2 regions of the Spirillospora sp. NPDC052242 genome follow, and region 2 is predicted to be linked to the other one. Evidence: riboswitches for the same ligand, from Rfam matches in the RefSeq annotation. Region 2 holds a riboswitch; the other holds the start of a gene.

Region 1 (11,778 bases), on a different contig from region 2:
GGACGGGCGAGGGGTGCAGGCCCGCCGCGACGAGCCCCGCGAAGTGCGCCATGTCGACCATGAGCAGCGCCCCGACCGAGTCGGCGATCTCCCGGAACGCCGCGAAGTCGAGCTGGCGCGGGTACGCCGACCAGCCGGCCACGATCATCTTCGGCCGGTGCTCGGCGGCCAGCGAGGCGACCTCGTCCATGTCGACTCGGCCGTCCTCCGCGCGCACGTGGTAGGGCACCACGTTCAGCACCTTGCCGGAGTAGTTCAGCCGCATCCCGTGGGTGAGGTGCCCGCCGTGCGCGAGGTCCAGCCCGAGGATCGTGTCGCCGTGCTGCAGCAGCGCGAAGTACACGGCCGTGTTGGCCTGCGCGCCGCTGTGCGGCTGGACGTTCGCGTGCTCGGCGCCGAACAGCTCCGTGGCGCGGTCGATCGCGAGCTGCTCGGTGACGTCCACGTACTCGCAGCCGCCGTAGTACCGGCGGCCCGGGTAGCCCTCGGCGTACTTGTTCGTCAGGACCGAGCCCTGCGCCTCCAGCACCGACGTCGGCGCGAAGTTCTCCGACGCGATCATCTCCAGCGTCGACTGCTGGCGCCGCAGCTCGGCGCCGACGGCCTCGGCGACCTGCGGGTCGGCCTCGGCCAGCGATGCGTAAAGGGACGAGGACACGCTCACGCCTCCTCGATGAGCTTGCCGTACGCGGCCGCGTCCAGCAGGTCGCCGGGCGCCTCGGAGATGCGCACCTTGAAGATCCAGCCCTCCCCGTACGGGTCGTCGTTGATCACGCTCGGCTCGTCCACCACGCCGGTGTTGATCGCGGTGATCTCGCCCGTGACCGGGGAGTACAGGTCGCTGACCGACTTGGTCGACTCCACCTCGCCGCAGGGCTCGCCCGCCTCGACGGTGTCGCCCTCGGACGGCTGCAGCTCGAGGTAGACGATCTCACCGAGGGCCTCGGCGGCGTGGGACGTGATCCCGACCGTGACGATCCCGTCCTCGGGCGCCTGCCCGGTGTCGTCGAGACCGGCCACCCACTCGTGCTCTTCGCTGTAGCGGAGCTGCTCCGGAACGCTCACGTTGTTGCTCTCTCTTTCAGGAACGCTTGTAGAACGGCAGGGCGACCACGTCGACCGGTTCGGCCCGGCCGCGGACGTCCACGGCCAGACCGGACTCCCCGACACCGGTGTCGAGGTACGCCATGGCGATCGGCTTGCCCAGTGTGGGCGAGGGCGCGCCGCTCGTCACGACGCCGCACGGAACGCCATCGGACGTGACGACCGCATACCCCTTGCGGGGCGCGCGACGCCCCCGCGCCACCAGTCCCACGAGCCTACGGCCGGCGGGGGTCTGCGCCTGCGCCGCCAGGGCGGACTTCCCGACGAAGTCGACGGGCTTGTCCAGTTTGACGACACGGCCCAGCCCGGCCTCGAACGGGGTGGTCTCGGCCGTCAGCTCGTTGCCGTACAGCGGCATCCCCGCCTCCAGCCGGAGGCTGTCGCGCGCCGCGAGGCCGCACGGGACGACGCCGTCCACGGCCGCGAGCTCCCGCCACAGCCGGACGGCGTCGCCCGCGTCGACGAACAGCTCGAAGCCGTCCTCGCCGGTGTAGCCGGTGCGGGCGACGAGCGCGTCGATCCCCGCGACCCGGTCGGCGAGCACGGCGTAGTACTTGAGGTCGTCCAGCGGGGCGCCGGTGAAGCGCGCGAGGATCTCCTGCGCGTGCGGGCCCTGCAGCGCGACGAGCGCGTAGGCCGCCGAGCGGTCCTCGACGGCGGCGTCGAACCCCCGCGCGCGCTCCACGAGCGCGTCGTGGACGACGTCCGCGTTCGCGGCGTTCGCGACGACCATCCACGTCTCGTCCGCGAGCCGGTACACGATCAGGTCGTCGAGCACGCCGCCGTCCGGGGCGCAGATCATCGTGTAGCGGGCCTTGCCGACCTTCATCGGCGACAGGTTCCCGACGAGCGCGTGGTCGAGCGCCTCACCGGCGCCCGGCCCGGAGAGGAAGATCTCCCCCATGTGGGACAGGTCGAACAGCCCCGCGCCGGTGCGGACGGCCCGGTGCTCGGCCGTCTCGCTCGCGTAGCGCAGCGGCATCAGGTATCCGGCGAAGTCGACGAGGTGCGCGCCGAGGTCCGCGTGGACGTCGTGCAGCGGTGTTCTCTTCGCGTTCGGATCGGCGGACATGGGTTCGGCTCCTTCGTCACGGGCGCGACGGGGTCGACGGAGTCGACGGGGTCGACAGGGTCCATCGTCCCACTCGCGCACCGGGCGTCTCGGTGCCTCCCCCTCTGTCATCGGAGCCTGAGAGCTTCACCCGCGGCGGACGGCGCGCGCCACGGGCTTTCACCTTCGGCGGGGGACCGGGGTCCCCGCTTTCCAGAGGTCGCCTGGCCCGTGCGGTCCATGGGCCTGAGAGGTTCCGGGGAGGATTTGCTCCTTCGGCGTCCCGGGCCGGCTGCCGGGGACTCTCCCGCACGGGATCAACGGCTTCGCGTCAGGCTAGCAGCGGCGTCGCCGCCCCGACCAGCCCCGGGTCACCCGGCGGGCGGGTCGGTGGAGAACTTCTTCACGCACGCCTCCATCGCCTCGCGGACCCGGGTGATCTGCTCCTTGGACGGCGTCGTGCCCGGTGTCGGGGTCGGGATCCGGACGCCCTGCTCGGCCATGCAGTCGTTGAACGCCTTCGTCGCCGCCGAGGTGGCGGGCGGGCCGCTCGGCAGCCCGTCCCCGCCGGTGGCCGGGGCGCCGCCGCCGTCCGGCCGTTCCTGCGCGGTGCCGGACGGCCCGGACGTGCCGGGGGCCGGGGCCGGGGCGGACGCGCCCGTGCCGCGCGTGTCCGGCCGCTCGTCCGACCCGCCGCAGCCGGCGAGGGCCAGCGCGATCGTCAGGACGGGCAGCGCGACGAGTGTGCGTTTCACGGCGATTCCTTCCGGCGGACGGACGGGACCGCGCCATGATGCGCGCCGCCGGGGGCGTGCGGATATCGACGCGCCTGCCAACCGGCACGTCCGGATTTGGGCGTCATGCGCAAAATGACCGTCGGATCGGGCGATTCCCGGGGCATCCGGACGGCCCGTCGTATGACGTACGCTGAGTTGGTTCCTGGAGATCACCCCGCCGGGCGGGGGTTCGGACGACCGGAGGGGCGTGACGCATGGGCTGGCTGGCCGGCGTACTGATCCTTTTCTTCGGCCTGATGGCGTCCATCGCCCTGCACGAACTGGGGCACTTCTCCTTCGCCAAGCTGTTCAAGGTGCGCACGACCCAGTTCATGGTCGGCTTCGGCCCCACGCTGTGGTCGCGGCACAAGGGCGAGACCGAGTACGGGATCAAGTGGATCCCGCTCGGCGGCTACATCCGGATGATCGGCATGCTGCCGCCCCGTAAGGGCGACAAGCCCGGCGAGGTCCGGCAGATCAGCACCGGCCCGTGGCAGGGGCTGATCGAATCGGCGCGCGGCGCGGCCCTCGAAGAGGTCCGGCCCGGTGACGAGAACCGCGTCTTCTACGCCAAGCCCTGGTGGCAGAAGCTGCTGATCATGTTCGGCGGCCCCGCGATGAACCTGCTGCTCGCGGTGGTGTTCTTCGCGATCCTGATCATGGGGCTCGGCACGTACGTGAGCAAGCCCGTCATCAGCCAGGTCACCGACTGCATCGTCCCCGCGAGCCAGGCCGCGAACCTCGACACCTGCCCCGCGAACGCCACGCCCACCCCGGCGCGGCAGGCGGGCCTGCAGGCCGGCGACCGCGTCGTCTCCTTCGACGGCACCCGCATCGAGGACTACGAGCAGCTCCAGCTCCTGATCCGCGACTCGGCGAACAAGACCGTCCCGATGACGATCGAGCGCGACGGGCGGACCCGGCAGGTGACCGTCCCGATCGCCCGCAACGAGCTGGCCAGCCTCGAAGACCCGGACGAGGTCGTCACCGTCGGCTTCCTCGGCATCACCCCCACCCGCGAACTCGAACGGCAGGGGCCCGGGGCCGTCGCCGAGCACATGGTCGACCTCACCGGCCGGACGGTCGAGGCGCTGATCAACATGCCGCAGAAGATGGTCGGCGTGTGGGAGGCGGCGTTCGGCGGCGAGGAACGCGACCCGAACGGGCCGGTCGGCGTCGTCGGCGTCAGCCGGTTCGGCGGCGAGATCGCCGCGTCCGACGCGCTCACCGGGCAGGAGAAGGTCTCCTACTTCGTCATGCTGCTCGGCTCGCTGAACCTCGCGGTCGGGCTGTTCAACCTCGTCCCGCTGCTCCCGCTGGACGGCGGCCACATCGCCGGCGCCCTGCTGGAGGCGCTCAAGAAGTTCTTCGCGAAGATCTTCCGCAGGCCCGACCCCGGCTACGTGGACGTCGCCAAGGCGCTGCCGGTCACGTACGCGATGGCGATCGTGCTGATCGTCATGGGCGGGCTGCTGATCTACGCCGACCTGGTGAACCCGATCCGGCTCATGTGACGCCGCCCGCCGCGCCCGGCTCGGCGTCCGGCAGGACGCCGGTCTCGAGGAACCGATCGAGCGCCACCAGGTACGGCGCGATGTCGAGCCCCTGCGCGCGCAGCCACGCGTCCGACCCGTACGTCCCCGCGTACCGCTCGCCGCCGTCGCAGATCAGCGTCACCACGCTGCCGCGCTCCCCGCGCGCCCGCATCTCCGCGACCAGCCGCACCACGCCCCACATGTTCGTGCCCGTCGACCCGCCCACGCCGCGCCCGCCGACCGCGCTCGTCCACCGCATCGCCGCGATCGACGCCGCGTCCGGTACCCGGATCATCCGGTCGATCACCGTCGGCAGGAAGGACGGCTCGACGCGCGGGCGCCCGATGCCCTCGATCCGCGAACCGCAGGCCGTCCGTCCCGGGTCCTGGTCCTCGAACGAGCCGTAGAACGCCGAACCCTCCGGATCGACCACCGCCAGCCGCGTCTGGAACCGCCGGTACCGGACGTAGCGGCCGATCGTCGCGGACGTCCCGCCCGTCCCGGCGCCCACCACCACCCAGGACGGCTCGGGGAACCGCTCCAGCCGCAGCTGCTCGAAGATCGACTCGGCGATGTTGTTGTTGCCGCGCCAGTCCGTCGCCCGCTCGGCGAACGTGAACTGGTCCATGAAGTGCCCGCCGCACTCGGCCGCGAGCCGCCGCGACTCGTCGTAGATCGCGCCCGGCTCGTCCACCAGATGGCAGCGCCCGCCGTGGAACTCGATCAGCGCGATCTTCTCCGGGCTCGTCGACGCCGGCATCACCGCGACGAACGGCAGCCCCAGCAGCCGCGCGAAGTACGCCTCCGACACCGCCGTCGACCCGCTGGACGCCTCGATGATCGTCGTGCCGCGGGTGATCCACCCGTTCGCCAGCCCGTACAGGAACAGCGACCGCGCCAGCCGGTGCTTCAGCGAGCCCGTCGGATGGACCGACTCGTCCTTCAGGTACAGGTCGATGCCCCACTCGGGCGGCAGCGGGAACACGTGCAGGTGCGTGTCCGCGCTGCGGTTCGCGTCCGCCTCCACGAGCCGGATCGCCTCGGCGATCCAGGCGCGCCCGCCGGGGTCACAGCGATCCACGATCCCGCCCACGGTTCCCCCTCGATCGTCCATGATCGGCAGGTTCCCACGATAACGGTGCAAGTCACCGGGCATCATGGAGCCCACGGGGGGCTCATGATCCATCTGTTCGAGCAACGCATCGTCGACACCGGCCGCCTGCCGCTGTTCGGCTTCTTCGTCGCGTTCATCGTCACGTTCGTCCTCACCCGGGTGAACGTCCGGCTGATCCGGGCGAACGTCCGCTGGTGGTTCCGCAACGTCAAGGCGGGCGACGTCCACATCCACCACGTCGTGTTCGGCGTCGTCCTCATGCTGGTCGGCGGGGTCGCGAGCCTCGCCGTCCCGGACGGCCGCGTCGGGTTCGACCTCGCCGCCGCGATCGTCTTCGGCATGGGCTCCGCGCTCGTCCTCGACGAGTTCGCGCTGATCCTGCACCTCAGCGACGTCTACTGGACCGAGAAGGGCCGCGCGTCCGTCGACGCCGTGTTCGTCGCGATCGCCGTCACCGGCCTGCTCCTGCTCGGCGTCAACCCGCTCGGCGTCGAGGGCTCGCCGCTCCCGTCCGTCCCGGGCGTGCAGGTCGAGCTGATCTCCGGGTTCTACGTGGCGTCCCTCGCGGTCAACCTCGTCTTCGCCGTGATCACGCTGCTGAAGGGCAAGATCTGGACGGGCCTCATCGGCCTGTTCGTGCCCGCGCTCCTGTTCGTCGGCGCCGTCCGCGTCGCCCGTCCGGGCTCCCCCTGGTCCCGCTGGCGGTACGCCGCCGACTCGCGCAAGTACGCGCGCGCCGTCCGCCGCGAGAAGCGGATCCGCCGCCCGCTCATCCGCGGCAAGATCTGGGTGCAGGAGTTCATCGCCGGCCGCCACGACCTCATCCCGCCCGAACTCCGGCACCGCCGCACCACCGCCGAGGGCGCCCGCCGCCGCAGGCTCGCCCGCCACCAGCGCCGCGCCGCCGCCCGCGCCCAGCGCCGCACGGTCGCCCGCGTCCGGACCCGCACCACGGTCCGGCTCCGGCCCCGCCGCGCCGAGCCCGCCCGCGGCGACGCGTTCCGCAACCCGCGCCTGCGCCTCGGCCGCAACCGCGCCCCCCGCCCCCGGGACGCGCCCGCCCCCGAGTACGCCGCCCGCCGCCCGAACGGCGGTGACGAGTCCGCCCCCGGCCACGCCGGCGGAACCGAGCCCGCGGAACGCGGTTAGCGCCCGGAGCGTCGCACCCGCCTGGCACGATCGCGTTGGTGCGGAAGAACTCTGGGGAGGCTGCGGATGGCAGGCGGCACGCGTGCGCACGAGCGGGCCGGACGGCCCGAGGATCTGAGCCGGTTCGTCGTGGAGCGGCTGAACGCGGGCGACGTGGACGGACTGGTGGCGCTGTACGAGCCGGACGCGGTGCTCGCCCTGCCCGGCGGCGGCGTCGCCACCGGGCACGCCGAGATCCGGCGCGCGTACGAGCGGCTCGTCGCGGACGGGCCCGTGTTCGCGCCCGGCGAGCAGCGGCCCACCCTCCGGCAGGGCGACCTGGCGCTGACGTCGGTGCGGCTGCCGGGCGGCGGGGCCACCGCCGAGGTCGCCCGGCGGCAGCCGGACGGGACCTGGCTGTGGGTCCTGGACCAGCCGCGGGTCGTGTGACGCGGCGGGTCAGTCCATGACGGGGGCGACGGCGCGGACGGTGTCGATCGTGTCGGCCTCGTTCGCGGACTTGTCGGGGCGGTAGCGCAGGACGCGGGCGAAGCGCAGGGCGATGCCGCCGGGGTAGCGGGTGCTGCGCTGGACGCCGTCGAACGCGATCTCGACGACGAGTTCGGGACGGACGTGCACCGTCCAGTCGTCCTCGCGCACCGCGAGTTCGCGCAGCGTGCGCGTCTGCCAGGCGAGGAGTTCGTCCGTGAGGCCCTTGAAGGTCTTGCCGAGCATGACGAACCCGCCGGACTCGGGGTCGCGGGCGCCGAGGTGCAGGTTCGACAGCAGCCCGCTGCGGCGGCCGTGCCCCCATTCGACGGCGAGGACGACGAGGTCGAGCGTGTGGCGGGGCTTGACCTTGATCCAGCCGGCGCCGCGGCGGCCCGCGGTGTAGGGGGAGTCGAGGGACTTGACGACGACGCCCTCGTGGCCGCGCGCGACGGCCTCGTCGAACATCGCCTTCGCCGCGGCCGGGTCGCCGGTGACGAGCCGGGGCATCCGCAGGTGTTCGGGGACGATCCGGGCGAGCGCGGCGTGGCGTTCGGCGCCGGGCGCGTCGAGCAGGTCGGCGCCGTCCAGGTGCAGGACGTCGAACAGGTAGAGGGTGAGCGGGACGGTCTCGGTGTCCTTCGCGGTGCGGGTGGCGGTGCGGGCGCCGGTCACCTGGAACGGGTGCGGGCGCCCGTCGGGCCGCAGCGCGATCAGTTCGCCGTCGAGGACCGCGTCGCGCACCGGCAGTTCCCGGACGGCCGCGACGACCTCGGGCAGCCGCTCGGTGATCTCGTCGAGCGTGCGGGTGAAGACGCGGACGGTGCCGTCGGACACGTGCACCTGGGCGCGGACGCCGTCGAGCTTCCACTCGACGGCGGCCTCCGCGGCGAGCTTGCCGAACGCCTCGTCGATGGACGGCGCCGCCGCGGCGAGCATCGGCTTCACCGGGCGCCCGACCTCGAGGGTGAAGGCCCGCAGTCCCGCGGCGCCGTCGGCGAGGGCGGCGGTCGCGACCGGGCCGAGCGAGCCGCGCAGCATGAACGCCCGCCGGACGTCCGCCGCCGGGACGCCCGCGGCGGACGCGATCGCCTCGGCCATCAGGCCGTCCAGCGCGCCCTGCCGCAGCTCCCCGGACAGGAGGCGGACGAGGAAGTCCTGTTCGCCGCGCGTGGCGCGGCCCATCAGCTCCGCGACGAGCTCGCGGCGGCGGGCGACCGACCCCTTGCCGGACACGGCGCCGATCTCGGTGAACGTCGCGTCGACCTCCGCGACCGTCAGCTCCGGGACGTCCGCGGGCGGCGGGAGGTCGCGCAGCGCCGCGTAGCCCACGCCGATCTGCCGCTGCGGCAGCTCGCCGGACAGGTAGGCCACGACGATCGGCGCCTCGCGCGCCCCCGCCTGCCCGAGGCACGCGGCCAGCGCCGCGACCTTGGCCTTGCGTCCGGACGTCTCCGCGACGACCGCCGACGTCCGGGCGACCTCGATGATCCGCACGCCTCCCATTGTGACCGGGCGGTCTGACAAATGGATCGGCCGGGGGACCTGGTCAGGCCGGGCGTGCCTGACTACGTTGACGAGCGTGGGGAGATCGGACGCGGCGAGCCGGGAGGGCACGGGCCTTCCGCGGCCGCCCGAGCCGTTCGAGCGGGTGTACTCGGCGCCCGATCCGCCGTCGCCGTCCCGCCGTCCCGGCCTGCTGGCGGTGCTGGCGGTCGTGGTGGTGCTGGGCGTCGCGGGCGGCGGGGTGCTGCTGCTGCGGTCGGGGGACGAGCCGGTGCCGCGGACGGCCGCTCCTTCGACGGCCGCGCCCACGTCGGCCGCCCCGTCGTCGGCCGTGCCCTCGTCGGCGGAGCCGATCGCGGCGCTGCCCGAACCGTGCGGGATGGTGACCGACGAGACCGTCCGGCGGACGATCCCGGACGCGCGGCAGCGGGACAGCGCGAACTCGACGCTCACCACGTGCACGTACTCGTCGACCGGTTCGGCGTTCCGCTGGCTGCGGGTGGAGGCGCACCTGTACGCGCCCGCGAACACGGCCACGCCGGTGGAGGACGCGCGGCGGTACTTCGATGCGCAGTGGCGGCAGGCGCACGAAGCGCCGCTCGTCCGGACGGTGACGCTGGAGCGGCAGCCGGGCCTCGGGGACGAGGCGTACCGGTGGTTCAAGAGCGACGAGGGCCAGCCGACGGTCGTCGGGCAGGTGACCGCGCGGACCCGGAACGCGGTGATCACGGTCAGCTACAGCGAGCGGGGCGAGGGGGCCGCGCGGGAGCGGGAGTGCCTCGACGCGGCGGCCGCCGTGGCGCGAGAAGTTCTCACGTCTCTACAATTCTGACCTGAATCGGCCGATCATGGCATATTTACTGTCAGTACCTTCTAAGGTGTGAGGTTAAGGGGAGGGAGTTCGCCGGTCGATTCCCCGGTTCGACGACGCGATCGGTGTGCTGCGATGCCTTCGGGGAGGAGGAGGTCGACGACGTGGCCGGGCCATCGGACGGAGTGTCCTGGGTGTGAACCCCAGGTCGGCAGCATGTCCTCGTCGAGGGGCCGCGGAGTGGACCACACTCCGCGGCCCTTTCTGTTGCGCCGGCCGGACCATTGCACGTGATTAGAGTGCCATTCGGTAATGTCACGCTCGACGTCGAGATAAATGGCGCGCCTCAACGAGAACGCGTTATGGGTGTAAGGAGTCCGGTGCGCTCCCAGACCCCGCGGGCGCGGCCGTCCAGGAAGCCGACCTCGTCGAAGAACGCGGTGCACTTGCGGAACGCCCACGCCAGCGTCTCCCGCCGGTGGGCGCTCTCCGCGGCGGCCCGCCGCGCGACCTTCGGGTCCAGCCCCACGGCCGTGTAGCAGGACGGATGGATCACCTGGGACGCCATGAACCGGGTCGCCTGCGCGAGCCCGTAGGCGGCGGCGCGCCGCCGCACCGGGGCGGCCCTCGCGACGAGCCGCTTCAGCTCCTCCCGCGCGTACTTGATGTGCCGCGCCTCCTCGATCACGTGGATCCGCGTCACCTGCCGCACCATCGGCTGGACGTCCTCGTCGGGGAACGTCAGCCGCTGGAAGGCGTCGGTGAACTCCTCGACGACGAGCGTCCCGGCGAACATCGGCATCGGGTCGTACACGGCGCCGAACAGCTTCGCGGCCTGGAACTCGGCCGCGCGGGGGCGGTGCGTGCGCAGCCCGCACGTCCGCACCATGCGGGCGAACATCGTGGAGTGCCGGCACTCGTCGGCGATCTCCGTCAGCGCGTACGCGACGTGCTCGCTGTCGTACCGCTTGCGGTACGCGTGCATGACGAGCGACTGCATCAGCAGCATCTCCGACCAGATGCCGAACGAGGCGATGCTGCACACCTCGTGCTTCGACAGCTCGACCCGCTGCCGGTGGCTCATGACGTCCCACAGCGGCGTCTCGTAGAGCGACACCAGCCGCGGCGGCAGATAGAAGACGTCCGGATCCTGCGGGGCGTCCCACTCGACGTCGACCTCGGGGTCGAACGAGTGCTTGCGGGACGTCCGCAGGAGGCGTTCGGCCACGACCTCGCGGTCGGTCAGCTCCAGCGTGTGGTCGCCGTCCCGGCACCGGATCCGCGCGGTCCGGGTCCGTGGACGGCCGTCCTGTACGAGGGCTTCGGGGGGCATGGGGCCGGCTCCTCTCACCGGGGCGGGGGCGTTGCAGGGGGCGTGTCCCCGTGTCCCGGGTGCGCGGTGCGAGCGGACGGCCGCCGAGGCCGGCCGGGCCCGCGCCTACCGGGGGGCGGGGATTCGGGCGATGAGGCGCATGGCTCCCGGGGAGAGCCGGGAGAGGGTGTGCAGGAGGTGGCCCTCGAAGTTGACCGGGACGACGGCGCGGTTCTTGATGATCGCGTCGACGACCCGCTCGGCGACCTTCTCGGGCGGGTAGTTGCGCAGCCGCATGGCCTTCTGGGTGCGCTCCTTGAGGCGCTCGCGCTCGGCGGGGGTCCCGCCGACGACGATGCCGTTCTTGACGATGCCGGTGCTGGCGAATCCGGGGCAGACGACGCTGACGCCGATGCGGTGCCCGGCGAGTTCGGCCCGCAGGCTCTGGCTGAGCATCAGGACCGCCGACTTCGTGGTGGAGTAGGCGGGCACGGCGCGGGAGGGGGCGAACGCCGCGGCGGACGCGATGTTGACGATGTGGCCGCCGAAGTTCGGCTTGTCGGGCTTGTTGGGCAGCGCTTCGACGCGGTCGACCATCTGCTTGCCGAACAGGCGGGAGCCGTGCACGACGCCCCACAGGTTGACGCCGAGGATGCGCTCCCAGTCCTCGACCCCGGTGTCCATGAAGGGGCCGCTGACGATGATGCCGGCGTTGTTCACGACGATGTCGGGGACGCGGTGGGTCTCCTTCACCTCGGCGGCGAACGCCTCCATCGCGGCCCGGTCGGCGACGTCGACCTCGTAGGACGCGCCTCCGGTACCGAGCGTCTTGGCGAGCTCGATCGTCCGTTCGGCGGCGGGCAGGTCGATGTCGGCCGCGATCACCGTGGCGCCCCGCTCGGCGAGGGCGAGCGTGATCGCCCGGCCGAACCCGCTGCCGGCTCCGGTGACG
Region 2 (11,778 bases):
GCCTCGGCGCGGCGGGCGCGCTCGTGCAGCGAGGCGATGAGCGCCAGGCGCGCCCGGACGAGGGCGCCCCACCCGGCCAGCGCGCCGTACGCGACGACGATCAGCACGAGCCACCAGCCGAGGGAGATGCCCGCGCTGAGCCGCCACAGCCCCTGCGCCGCGTGCGCCGCGACGCCGGTCCCGGCGACCGCGGCGGCGACCGGGAACCGGCGGCACCGCGCGGCCTGCAGGGCGCCCGCCGTGGCGGCCGGGGTGGCCGCCGGCGACAGGGCCGCGAGCAGGCCGAGCCCCAGCGCGCCGCCGACCGGCCGCCACAGCAGGACGGGCGACGCCGCGCAGCTCGCGACGGCGACGGCGATGTCGAGGCCGAGCAGATGGCGGGCCGCGTCGCTCTGGGCCGTGCTCCACACGGTGAGCCCGGCGAGGACGCCGGTCGCGGCGACCATCACGGCGGCCGCCCGGCCCTGGTTTCGCCTGTTCACGGGCCCAAGGTAGCCGCGGCCGGGGCGGCGGCGGCACCTACCGAAGTAGGGGTCCCGCCGCCGCTCCCGGACGGTCAGTCCTCGAACGCCTCGGGCGGCGGGCAGGAGCACACGAGGTTGCGGTCGCCGTACGCCTGGTCGATGCGGCGGACGGGCGGCCAGTACTTGCCCTCGCGCAGCGCGGGCAGCGGGTAGGCGGCCTCCTCGCGGGTGTACGGGTGCTTCCAGCCGTCGCCGATCAGCTGCGCGGCGGTGTGCGGCGCGTTCTTCAGCGGGTTGTCGTCGCGGTCGTAGCCGCCGTCGGCGACCCGCTGGATCTCCCGCCGGATCTCGATCATCGCGTCGCAGAACCGGTCGAGCTCGGCGAGGTCCTCGCTCTCGGTCGGCTCGATCATCAGGGTGCCGGCGACCGGGAACGACAGGGTCGGGGCGTGGAAGCCGTAGTCGATGAGCCGCTTGGCGACGTCCTCCGCGGTGACCCCGGTCTCCTTGGTGATCTTGCGGAGGTCGGCGATGCACTCGTGCGCGACCAGCCCGTTCCGGCCCGTGTAGAGGATCGGGTAGTGCGGGGCGAGGCGCGCGGCGAGGTAGTTCGCGGCGATGATCGCGCCCTCGGTGGCGGCGCGCAGCCCGTCCGGCCCCATCATCGCGATGTACGCCCAGGAGATCGGCAGGATGCCCGCCGAGCCCCACGGCGCCGCCGAGATCGGCCCCACGCCGGTTTCGGACGGCCCGGCCTCCGGGCGCAGCGGGTGGCTCGGCAGGAACGGCGCGAGGTGCTCGCGGACGCCGATCGGGCCGACGCCCGGGCCGCCGCCGCCGTGCGGGATGCAGAACGTCTTGTGCAGGTTGAGGTGCGAGACGTCCGAGCCGAACTCGCCGGGACGGGCGAGGCCGACGAGGGCGTTGAGGTTGGCGCCGTCCACGTAGACCTGGCCGCCCGCCGCGTGCACGGCTTCGCACACCTCGGTGATCGTCTCCTCGAACACGCCGTGCGTGGACGGGTACGTCACCATGATCGCGGCGAGCCGGTCGCCGTGCTTCTCGATCTTCGCGTGCAGGTCGTCCAGGGCGACGTTGCCGCCGTCGTCGCACGACACGACCACGACGCGCATCCCGGCCATGACGGCGCTCGCGGCGTTGGTGCCGTGCGCGGACGACGGGATCAGGCAGACGTCGCGGTGCTCCTCGCCGCGCGACGCGTGGTAGCCGCGGATGGCGAGCAGCCCGGCCAGTTCGCCCTGCGACCCGGCGTTCGGCTGCACCGACACCTTCGCGTACCCGGTGATCTCGGCGAGGTTCGCCTCGAGCTCGCCGATCAGCTCGACGTACCCGGCGGCCTGGTCCAGCGGCGCGAACGGGTGGACGTTCGCGAACTCCGGCCAGGTGATCGGCTCCATCTCGGCGGTCGCGTTGAGCTTCATCGTGCAGGAGCCGAGCGGGATCATCGACCGGTCGAGCGCGATGTCCTTGTCCTGGAGGCGGCGCAGGTAGCGCAGCATCGCGGTCTCGGAGCGGTGCGCGTGGAAGACGGGGTGCGTCAGGTAGGGGCTCTCGCGCCGCAGGCCGTCGGGGAGCGCGTCGGCGACGCCGCCCGCCTCCCCGGCGCCGCCCGCGGCGACGCCGAACGCCTCGAGGACGGCGGTGACGTGCTCGGGCAGCGTCGTCTCGTCGCAGGCGACGCCGACGCGGTCGGGGCCGTCCTGCCGCAGGTTCACCCCGCGCTCGCGGGCGGCGGCGACGACCTCGGCGGCGCGGCCGGGGACGCGGGCGAGGACCGTGTCGAAGAACGCGCCGTGCACGACCTCGACGCCGCCGCGGCGCAGGCCGTCGGCGAGCTCGGCGGCCCGGCGGTGCGCGCGCTGCGCGATCGCGGCGAGCCCCTCGGGGCCGTGGTAGACGGCGTACATGCTCGCCATCACCGCGAGGAGCACCTGCGCGGTGCAGATGTTGCTGGTGGCCTTCTCGCGGCGGATGTGCTGCTCGCGGGTCTGCAGGGCGAGCCGGTAGGCGGCCGCCCCGTCCGCGTCGACGGACACGCCGACGAGCCGTCCGGGCAGCTGCCGCCGCAGGTCGTCGCCGACCGCCATGTACCCGGCGTGCGGGCCGCCGAAGCCGTACGGGACGCCGAACCGCTGGGCGGATCCGACCGCGATGTCGGCGCCCGACTCCCCCGGCGGGCGCAGCAGCGTCAGCGCGAGCAGGTCGGCGGCGACGACGACCGTCGCGCCCCGCTCGCGGGCCTGCGCGGACAGCGGCGCCAGGTCGCGGACGGCACCGGACGCGCCCGGGTACTGCAGCAGCACGCCGAAGAAGTCGCCGTCGGGCAGTCCGCCGGACACGTCGGCGACCACCACCTCGATGCCGAGCGGGACGGCCCGGGTGCGGACGACCTCGATCGTCTGCGGGAGCGCGTCGGCGTCCACGAGGAACCGGCCGGGCTCCTTGCGCCGGGACGCGCGGTGCGCGAGCGCCATCGCCTCGGCGGCGGCCGTGCCCTCGTCCAGCATGGAGGCGTTCGCGACCGGCAGCCCGGTCAGGTCGGCGACGGCGGTCTGGAAGTTCAGCAGCGCCTCCAGGCGCCCCTGGGAGATCTCCGGCTGGTACGGGGTGTAGGCGGTGTACCAGCCGGGGTTCTCCAGGACGTTCCGCATGATCACGCCCGGCGTGATCGTGCCGTGGTAGCCGAGGCCGATCATGGAGGTGAGGACGGTGTTGCGGGCGGCGAGCTCGCGGAGCCGGTCGAGCGCGGCGGTCTCGCTCAGCGCGGGCGGCAGGTCCAGCGGGCGGGCGGTGCGGATCGCGGCGGGGACCGCCTCGTCGATCAGCGCCTCCGCGCCCGAGTAGCCGATGGCGGCCAGCATCCGGTCGCGGTCGGCCGGCGACGGCCCGATGTGCCGGTCGGCGAACGCGGCGCGGGGATGCTGCGGCGCGGCCACGGGGGCGAAGAACTGGGCGGTCATGGAGGAGCCTCCTGGCAGCTGCGGTCGCTCAGGTCCACCATCGGCACGCGGGCCGACGGCCGGTCTCCCCCTCTGTCATCGGCACCTGAGAGCTTCACCCGCGCGCGGGGTTTTCCCCTTCGGTGAGCCGCCGTTCCCGTTCCGCCGGGATCGACGCCTGCTTTCCAGAGGTGCCTCGCCCGAGCGGTCCTTTTGCCTGAGAGGTTCCGGGGAGGTTGCCCCTTCGGCGCCCCACGCCGGCTGCGTGAGGTCTCTCCCGCACAGGGTCGACGGCATGTCCGGGACAAACCCTACCCAACCGCGACGGCCCGCGATCGTCCCGGTCCCGTAACGGGATGTTCACCGCCGTGACCTCGGCGACGGCGCCGTACCGGCGAGTACCCCGGACAGTACGATATGACCGTCCCGCCGGGGACGCGACGGGACGGACGACGAGGGGCGACGGGTGGACGGAGCGACGGCCGGACGGGGGTCCGCCGCTCGACCGAGCGCGGCCGGTTCTGGGACGCTGATCACGGCAGCGTTGATCGAGACGACGGACGGCCGGGGCGGCGACGGGTGACGCGGACGCACGATGAGGCGGTGCGCCCGAGGCGGGGCGCGTCCGCGGGCGTGCCGGTCGACGAGCCCGCGCAGCCGGACCGCATCCGCCGTCCGTCCGACGCCATCCGGTTCGGCGTCTCCTGCGCCGGGCTGGCCGCGGTCATGCTGCTGGTGTCGTTCGCGCAGCAGACCACGCACGGCATCCAGACCGACATCGCCGAGGGCACCGCCCACGCGCCCGAGCTGCTGCTGGCGCTGGCCACCCTGGCGTCGAGCTTCGGCGTGCTGGCCGTCCCGATCGCGTTCGCCGTCGAGCGGCTGTTCCACAAGGACGGCATGCGGGTCGCCATCGCGCTGCTCGCCGCGATGATCGCGTTCGCCGTCACGATCACCCTGGACGACCTGGTCGTGCAGGCCGCGCCCGGCGGCGTGCTGGACTCGCTGATCTGGGGCGGCACCGACACGGCCCCCGTGCACACCGACATCGCCCCCGTGATCGCGTTCGTCAGCGTGGTCGGGATGGCCGGGCGGACCCGCTGGCAGACGGCCACCTGGTCCATGATCGGGCTGGCCGCGCTCACCGGCCTGACCGCCGCCTACGCGTCGGTGTCGGCGCTCGCGGCGACGTACTTCCTGGGCCGCGCGATCGGGCACGGCACCCTGTACGCGGTCGGCACCCCGAACCCGCGCCCGACCGGCATGACGGTGGTGACGGCCCTGGAGCGGCTGGGGCTGTGCCCGCGGCGGGCGGCGCGGCTCGACGATCCCGCGGACGGCGGCGAGGATGCGCGCCGCTACGGCGTCGTGCTGGCCGCCTCTCCCGCCGGGGACGGCCCGCTCCCGGCGCCCGGGGACGGCTCCGGCGGCTGGGATCTGGAGCTGCGGGTCCTGGACCGCGACCAGCAGACCGCCGGGCTGCCGTACCGGCTGTGGCGGATGCTGCGGCTGCGGCGCACCACGGCCGGGCGGACGCTGCGGTCGCTGCGCCGGTCGCTGGAGCAGGAGTCGCTCACCGCGTACGCCGCCGCCGCGGCGGGCGCCCGGACCCCGCGGCTGGTCGGCACGCTCGAGGTGGGGACGCAGGCGGCGCTGCTCGCGTACGAGCACGTGCCGGGGCGGCGGCTGCGGGACGTCCCCGCGGAGGAGATCACCGACGAGCTGCTGACGGACGTGTGGCGGCAGTTCGGGCGGCTGCAGAAGGGCCGGCTGGCGCACCGCCGGCTGGAGGAGGACGCGGTCCTGGTCGGCGACGACGGCGCCGCCCACCTCGTCGACCTGTGGTCGGGGGAGATCGCGGCGGGCGACCTGGCGCTGCGGCTCGACCTCGCGCAGCTGCTCACCACCCTGGCGCTGCGGGCCGGCCCGGAGCGCGCCGTGCGGACCGCGGTGCCGGTGCTCGGCGAGGAGGCGCTGGCAGCGGCGGTGCCGATGCTGCAGCGGGTGGCGCTGTCGCGGGCGACGCGGCAGGCGGTTCGGCGGGACCGGGACCTGCTGCCCCGCATCCGGGACGAGATCGTCCGGCTGAAGCCCGAGTCGGAGGCCGCGCCCGTTCGGCTGGAGCGGTTCCGGCCGCGGACGATCTTCAGCATCGTGGCGCTGTCGATCGCCGCCTACATCGTGATCCCGCAGTTCGGCAGCGTCGACCTGGTGCAGCTGTTCGCGAAGGCGACCTGGTGGTGGGCGGGGGTGGCGCTCGGCGCGGCGGGGCTGACCTACCTGGCGGCGGCGTTCATGCTGATGGGCTTCGTCCCCGAACGGCTCCCCCTGTGGCGGACGGTGCTGGTGCAGGTCGCGGCGTCGTTCGTGAAGCTGGTGGCGCCGGCGGCGGTCGGCGGCGTCGCGGTCAACACCCGGTACCTGCAGCGGTCGGGCGTCCGGCCGGGCCCGGCGGTGGCGAGCGTCGGCGCGTCCCAGCTCGTCGGGCTGGTGGCGCACGTCCTGCTGCTGGTGCTGTTCGGCTTCCTGACCGGTTCGACGGGCACCGCGACGCAGGACCTGGCGCCGTCCCGCACCGTCGTGATCGCGGTGCTGCTGCTCGGGCTGGTCGCGGGGCTGACGCTGACGGTCCCGCGGGTGCGGCGGGTGGTCACCGGCCGGCTGCGCAGCATGTTCTCGGGCGTGGTGCCGCGGCTGGTGGACGTCCTGCAGTCGCCGCGGAAGCTGTTCACCGGGATCGGCGGGACGCTCCTGCTGACAGTGGGCTTCGTGCTGTGCCTGGACGCCTCGATCCGCGCGTTCGGCGGTTCGCTGCCGTGGACGACGGTGGTGGTGGTGTTCCTGACGGCCAACGCGGTGGGGTCGGCGGTGCCGACGCCGGGCGGCCTCGGCGCCGTGGAGGGGGCGCTGACGCTGGCGCTGACGATCTCGGGGCTGGCGGCGGAGACGGCGGCGTCGGCGGTCCTGCTCTACCGCCTGCTGACGCTGTGGCTGCCGGTGCTGCCCGGCTGGGCGGCGTTCGCGTACCTCCAGCGCAAGGAGGCGCTCTAGCCGCCCGCCGGGCCGCCGGACGGCCGGCCGGTGCGGCTAGCCGGTGCGGCGGGCGCGCCGCCGGTCGGCGAGTTCGTCGTGGGGGTGGTCGCCGCGGTCGTTCGTGGCGGCCCGTTCCGCGGGCAGTTCGGCGAGGCTCCCCTCGACCTCCTGCCACACCCGTCCGAGCGCGATGCCGAACACGCCCTGGCCGCCCTGGAGGAGGTCGACGACCTCGTCGGGCGAGGTGCACTCGTAGACGCTGACGCCGTCGCTCATGAGCGTGATCTGCGCGAGGTCCTGGACGCCGCGGTCGCGCAGGTGGGTCACGGCGGTGCGGATCTGCTGCAGCGACACGCCCGTGTCCAGGAGCCGCTTCACGACCTTGAGGACGAGGATGTCGCGGAAGCTGTACAGCCGCTGGCTGCCGGATCCGTGCGCCGACCGCACGCTGGGCTCGACGAGTTTGGTGCGGGCCCAGTAGTCCAGCTGACGGTAGGTGATGCCCGCCGCCGAGCAGGCCGTCGGGCCGCGGTAGCCGACGTCCTCCGGCGGAGCCGACACCTGCGTGTCGAAGAGCAGGCCCTGCTCTCCGGCACGCCGGGACGCGACGTGCCTGTCGGGGGTGGCCTTGCCCTCGCCGCTGCTCACCGCCACGCGGACCTCCGGCTTCTATCAGCCCGTGCCGGTTCGTCAAGGGGGTTTGACGAATTACACCACGGGTGTTCCACCAGCACGGTAGGTGCCGGTCAGGGTGTGGTCAACGTTCGCCGTCGGCGCGTCGCATGCCCGGATGAACCGGCTTCACGTGGGCAAACCGCGCACCTTTTCCGCCACTGCGGTCCTACCCCGCCGGACGCCCCCCGGAAACCGCCACTTCCCAGGACGATGCACGACCGATGGCGTCAGACCTCGAATATACCTCGCGAAGTGACATTCCCCACGGGCGCCCCCGTCCCAGGCGTACCTACCCCGCTCCGGCGGCGCAAACGACCCCGCGTCTTTCAAGATCGTTGAGGGGGTTCGTGAAGCCCGGGTCAGCGGCGGGCGCGCGCGTCCGTCCGCGCGGGAACGCGTCGACGGGCGGCGCGGAGGGCGTGCCGAATGTTCGAGGGGCGCGGCGCGGGTCAGCCGGCGCGGCCGAAGTCCTCGGGGGTGATGGTGTCGAGGAACTCCCGGAACTTCTCGACCTCGTCCTCCTGCTCGTCCGGGATGGCGACGCCGGCCTCCTCGAGGATGTCCTCGCTGGCGAAGATCGTGGCGCCGGTGCGCAGGGCGAGCGCGATGGAGTCGGACGGGCGGGCGCTGACCTCGACGCCGTTGGAGAACACCAGGTCGGCAAAAAAGATGCCCTCGCGGAGCGCGGTGATGTTCACGGTGCTCAGCTGGACGCTCAGCGCGTCGAGGACGTCGCGGAACAGGTCGTGGGTGAGGGGGCGCGCGGGCAGCACGCCCTGCTGGGCGAAGGCGATCGCCGTGGCCTCGACGGCCCCGATCCAGATGGGCAGGTACCGCTCGCCCTCCGTCTCCTTCAACAGGACGATCGGCTGATTGGAGGGCATCTCGACCCGGACGCCGACGACCTCCATCTGCTTCACTGCGGCTCCCTGCTCGTTCGCTGTCTCGATCATCCGCATGCGGCCGGACCGATTCCCGCCGAGCCCGAAACCCGAGCCCTGTAGCCAACGTACACCCACGTTCGGACGGAACGCCGCGCCCCGGGGGCGGCAAAATCCTGCCGGGCGGGGGTGATCAGTGGTCGAGGCTTTCCCGGAGGCTCGCCGCCAGCAGGGCGGCGTGCAGCTTCACCGACAGCGCGGCGATCTCGCGGGCGGTCTCGGCGGCCTGCTCGTGGGCGTCCGGGCTGCGGCGGCGCAGCTGGGGCGCGACGGTCTGCTCGATGAGCCCGGCCTGCCGGTCGGCGGCGGCCTTGACGGCCCGCAGGTGCCGCACCTCGAAGCCGTACTCGCCGAGCGCGGCGGCGGTGCGGGCGACGGTGAGGGCCTCCGCCTCGTAGTGGGCGCCGCGGCGGCGGATCAGCCCGTACTCCTCCAGGCGGGCGAGGAGCGCCTCGTCGATCCCGGCGCCGTCGAGGAGCTGGCGGCGGGTGAGCCGGACCGCGGCGGTCTCGGCCGTCCCGTCGGCGGCGACGAGGGTGCGGGGGCGGCTCCGGTCCGGCTCGGGGCGGCGGGCGCCGAGCGGCGGGACGGGCTCGCCGCGGTCGCGGGCCTCGAGGTGCTGCCGGATGGCGCGCAGCGGCATGTAGTGGTCGCGCTGCGCGGTGAGGACGAACCGGAGGCGCTCGACGTCTCCCGCGCCGAACTTGCGGTAGCCCGAGGGGCTGCGCTGCGGTTCGATCAGCCCCTCGGACTCCAGGAACCTGATCTTGGAGATGGTGATGTCGGGGAAGTCGGGCCGGAGCAGCCCGAGGACGTCCCCGATCGTCATCAGGGACCTGGCCGGTTGCGCGTTCAAGGCCCCTCCCATCGTGGTCCCGTCATGGCCGCGTCAGGTTCGCCTCCGGGTCGCCGGTTCCGGTCAGCCGTGCTGCGGATTGGTGAGGAAGACCAGCCGGAACTTGCCGATCTGGACCTCGTCGCCGCCCGCCAGGGCGGCGTGGTCGATCCGCTGCCGGTTGACGTAGGTGCCGTTCAGCGCCCCGACGTCGCGGACGGAGAACGTCCCGCCCTGGCGCAGGAACTCGGCGTGCTTGCGGGACACGGTCACGTCGTCCAGGAAGATGTCGCTCTCCGGGTGCCGGCCGCAGGAGGTGCGGTCCTGGTCGAGCAGGAACCGGCTGCCGGCGTTCGGGCCGCGCTTGACCACGAGCAGGGCGGTGCCGGGAGGCAGCGCGTCCACGCCCATCTGGTCGGACGGGACGGGCGGCTCCTCGGCGCCCGTGTCGGCGTCCAGCGCCTCGATCCCCCCGATGGAGATCGTGGACGTGGACTCGCCGGGCGACTCGCGAGGAGGCGGCGCGTTCCGCGTCAGCGGGGTGCCGCAGTAGGAGCAGAAGCGGGCATCATCCGGGTTGGCGTGACCGCACTGCGTGCAGTAGACGCTCGGCATCGATCGGCTCGGCCTCCTACCTCGGCGTGCCGCTCGCGGACCTCCGCTCGCCGCGGGAGCCGCGCGCGTCACGCGCATCCTTCAACCAACCCACGCCGGGGACCCGCCCCCGACCACGGTCCGAACTCACCGCCCGCGCTCGCCACGGTCGCCGCAACCGACGGTCGCCGCAACTTACGCGGGTATGACCCGAGGGGTCAACCGGGGCCGGCGAGACCCCAAACTACCTCCGCCGATGATCGCAGGTCCATGCCGCCGCGCGGCACGCCTCCGGTCATGACGCACCGGCCGGGTCTCCGGTTCACCGCGTCCCCCGTGTTCCCCTCAGGACACGACCGTATCGCGCCCGGGGCGGTCCTCGCGCCCGGGGTGATCAACTTGTCGGAAGGGTCACGTCCGCGGGCGTTTCCCCGTCCTTCACCCGGGCTCCCCCGGCCGGCAGCGCGACGGTCAGGACGGCCCCGCCGCCGGGGGCGTCCGCCGCGCTCGCCCGGCCGCCGTGCGCGCGGGCGACGGCGGCGACGATGGACAGGCCGAGCCCGGCCCCGCCGTGGTCCGGGGCGCGGCCGGGCGCCCGATCGGGGGCGCCGTCCCCGGACGGGCCGCGGTGGAACCGCTCGAAGACCCGGTCCCCGGCGCCCCGCAGGCCGGGCCCGCGGTCCGCGACCTCGACGACGGCCTCGCCGTCCCGCGCGGCGACCCGGACGGTCGCGGCGGTTCCCGGGGGCGTGTGGGCGCGCACGTTCGCCAGGAGGTTGTCGAGGACCTGGCGGAGCCGCGCGGCGTCCCCCGGGACGACGACCGGCCCGGCGGCGCGCAGCGTCAGCGGGCGCCCGGGATCCACGACGGCGGCGTCGGCGACGGCCTCGGCGGCGAGCGCGGCGAGGTCGACGGGCCCGCGTTCGAAGGGCCGTCCCTCGTCGAGGCGGGCGAGCAGCAGCATCTCGTCGACGAGCCGGCCCATCCGCGCGGCCTCGGACTCGATGCGGCGCATCGCGGTGGCCAGGTCGGCGGGACGGTCGGCGGCGCCGCGCCGGAACAGCTCGGCGTAGCCGCGGACGGTCGCGACGGGGGTGCGCAGCTCGTGCGAGGCGTCCGCGACGAACCGGCGGAGCCGTTCGCGGGACTCCTCGCGCTCGCGGAACGCGGCCTCGATCTGCGCGAGCATCGCGTTGAGCGCCGCGGCGAGCCGCCGCACCTCGGTCCCGGCGGCGGGGGCGGGTTCGGGGACGCGGCGGGCGAGGCCGCCGGTCCCGGTGGCGGCGCCGACGCGGCCGGCGGCCGCGGCGATCTCCGCCAGCGGCCGGGTGGCGCGCCGGACGGCGAGGCCGCCGAGCAGCCCGACGCCGAGCAGGACGGCGGCGGTGACGGCGACCTGGGTGCCGAGGGCGCGGCCGAACAGCTCGTCCTGCTCGCCGGTGCGCATGGCGGTGACCAGGATCGCGCGGCGGTCGGGCGTCCAGGCGGCGCGGACGATCCAGTCGGGGGCGTCGCGCCCGAACGGGCCCGCGGCGTCCTCCTCGGCGGGGTCCTCGACGCGGACGAACCGTTCGCCGTCCGGGTTCCCGCGGGTGACCGGTTCCGGCCGGAGGCCGCGCGGCAGCGGGGGCGTCCCGGCGAGCGCGACGGTCTGCACGACGGCGCCGTCCGGGGCGCGGACCTGGAAGTACAGGGGCAGCCCGCCGTCCTCGCCCGCGGCCCGCCAGAGGCGCGGCAGCGCGGTCTCGTCGGGCGGCAGCCGCGGGGTCGCGCCCTCGGCGGGCCGGGCCGCGAGGATCTCCCCCGCCGCGCGTCCGGCGGCGCTCAGCCGGGCCCGCTCGGCGCCGGACTTCCAGTCGTACAGGGCGGCGAAGGTGGACGCGGCGGCGATGGCGAGCCCGAGGGCGAGCAGGCCCGCCTGGACGAGGACGAGGCGCCTGCGCAGCGACATCAGTCCTCGCCCTCTTCCGGCCGGGGCAGGCGCATGATGTAGCCGACGCGCGGCACGGTGCGGATCAGCCGGGGGCCGTGCCCGTCGAGCTTGCGGCGCAGGTAGCTGACGTAGGTCTGCACGACGCCGTCGCCGCCGCCGAAGTCGTACTGCCAGACGTGGTCGAGGATCTGCCGCTTGGTGAGGACGCGTCCGGCGTTCAGCGTCAGGTAGCGCAGCAGCTTGAACTCGGTGGGGGTCAGCTCGACGCGGCGGCCGCCCCGCCGCACCTCGTAGGTGGACTCGTCGATCTCCAGGTCGGCGAACGCGATGCGCTCCGGCTCCG

Evidence for each region. A riboswitch is a leader RNA that binds a small molecule or an ion and turns the genes downstream of it on or off. The one in region 2 is predicted to bind glycine.
Region 1: linked by a shared signal. The riboswitch ahead of gcvT (glycine cleavage system aminomethyltransferase GcvT) and the one ahead of gcvP (aminomethyl-transferring glycine dehydrogenase) in region 2 are both predicted to bind glycine.

What each region holds. Positions count from the first base shown of each region.
Region 1 covers NZ_JBFAUZ010000001.1:47,374-59,151, reverse strand. Annotated here, with positions in the region: gene glyA (serine hydroxymethyltransferase) at 1-658, opposite strand, end outside; gene gcvH (glycine cleavage system protein GcvH) at 661-1,065, opposite strand; gene gcvT (glycine cleavage system aminomethyltransferase GcvT) at 1,082-2,176, opposite strand; glycine riboswitch at 2,278-2,375, opposite strand; glycine riboswitch at 2,380-2,475, opposite strand; gene AB0L25_RS00270 (hypothetical protein) at 2,527-2,910, opposite strand; gene AB0L25_RS00265 (M50 family metallopeptidase) at 3,147-4,445, shown strand; gene cds1 (L-cysteine desulfhydrase Cds1) at 4,438-5,580, opposite strand; gene AB0L25_RS00255 (hypothetical protein) at 5,644-6,729, shown strand; gene AB0L25_RS00250 (YybH family protein) at 6,796-7,158, shown strand; gene AB0L25_RS00245 (ATP-dependent DNA ligase) at 7,168-8,703, opposite strand; gene AB0L25_RS00240 (hypothetical protein) at 8,780-9,535, shown strand; gene AB0L25_RS00235 (AurF N-oxygenase family protein) at 9,861-10,847, opposite strand; gene AB0L25_RS00230 (SDR family NAD(P)-dependent oxidoreductase) at 10,953-11,778, opposite strand, start outside.
Region 2 covers NZ_JBFAUZ010000060.1:24,726-36,503, reverse strand. Annotated here, with positions in the region: gene AB0L25_RS35480 (sensor histidine kinase) at 1-482, opposite strand, end outside; gene gcvP (aminomethyl-transferring glycine dehydrogenase) at 557-3,445, opposite strand; glycine riboswitch at 3,508-3,619, opposite strand; glycine riboswitch at 3,620-3,714, opposite strand; gene AB0L25_RS35470 (flippase-like domain-containing protein) at 4,028-6,475, shown strand; gene AB0L25_RS35465 (MerR family transcriptional regulator) at 6,512-7,111, opposite strand; gene AB0L25_RS35460 (bifunctional nuclease family protein) at 7,582-8,052, opposite strand; gene ftsR (transcriptional regulator FtsR) at 8,207-8,929, opposite strand; gene AB0L25_RS35450 (FHA domain-containing protein) at 8,993-9,523, opposite strand; gene AB0L25_RS35445 (sensor histidine kinase) at 9,897-11,453, opposite strand; gene AB0L25_RS35440 (response regulator transcription factor) at 11,453-11,778, opposite strand, start outside.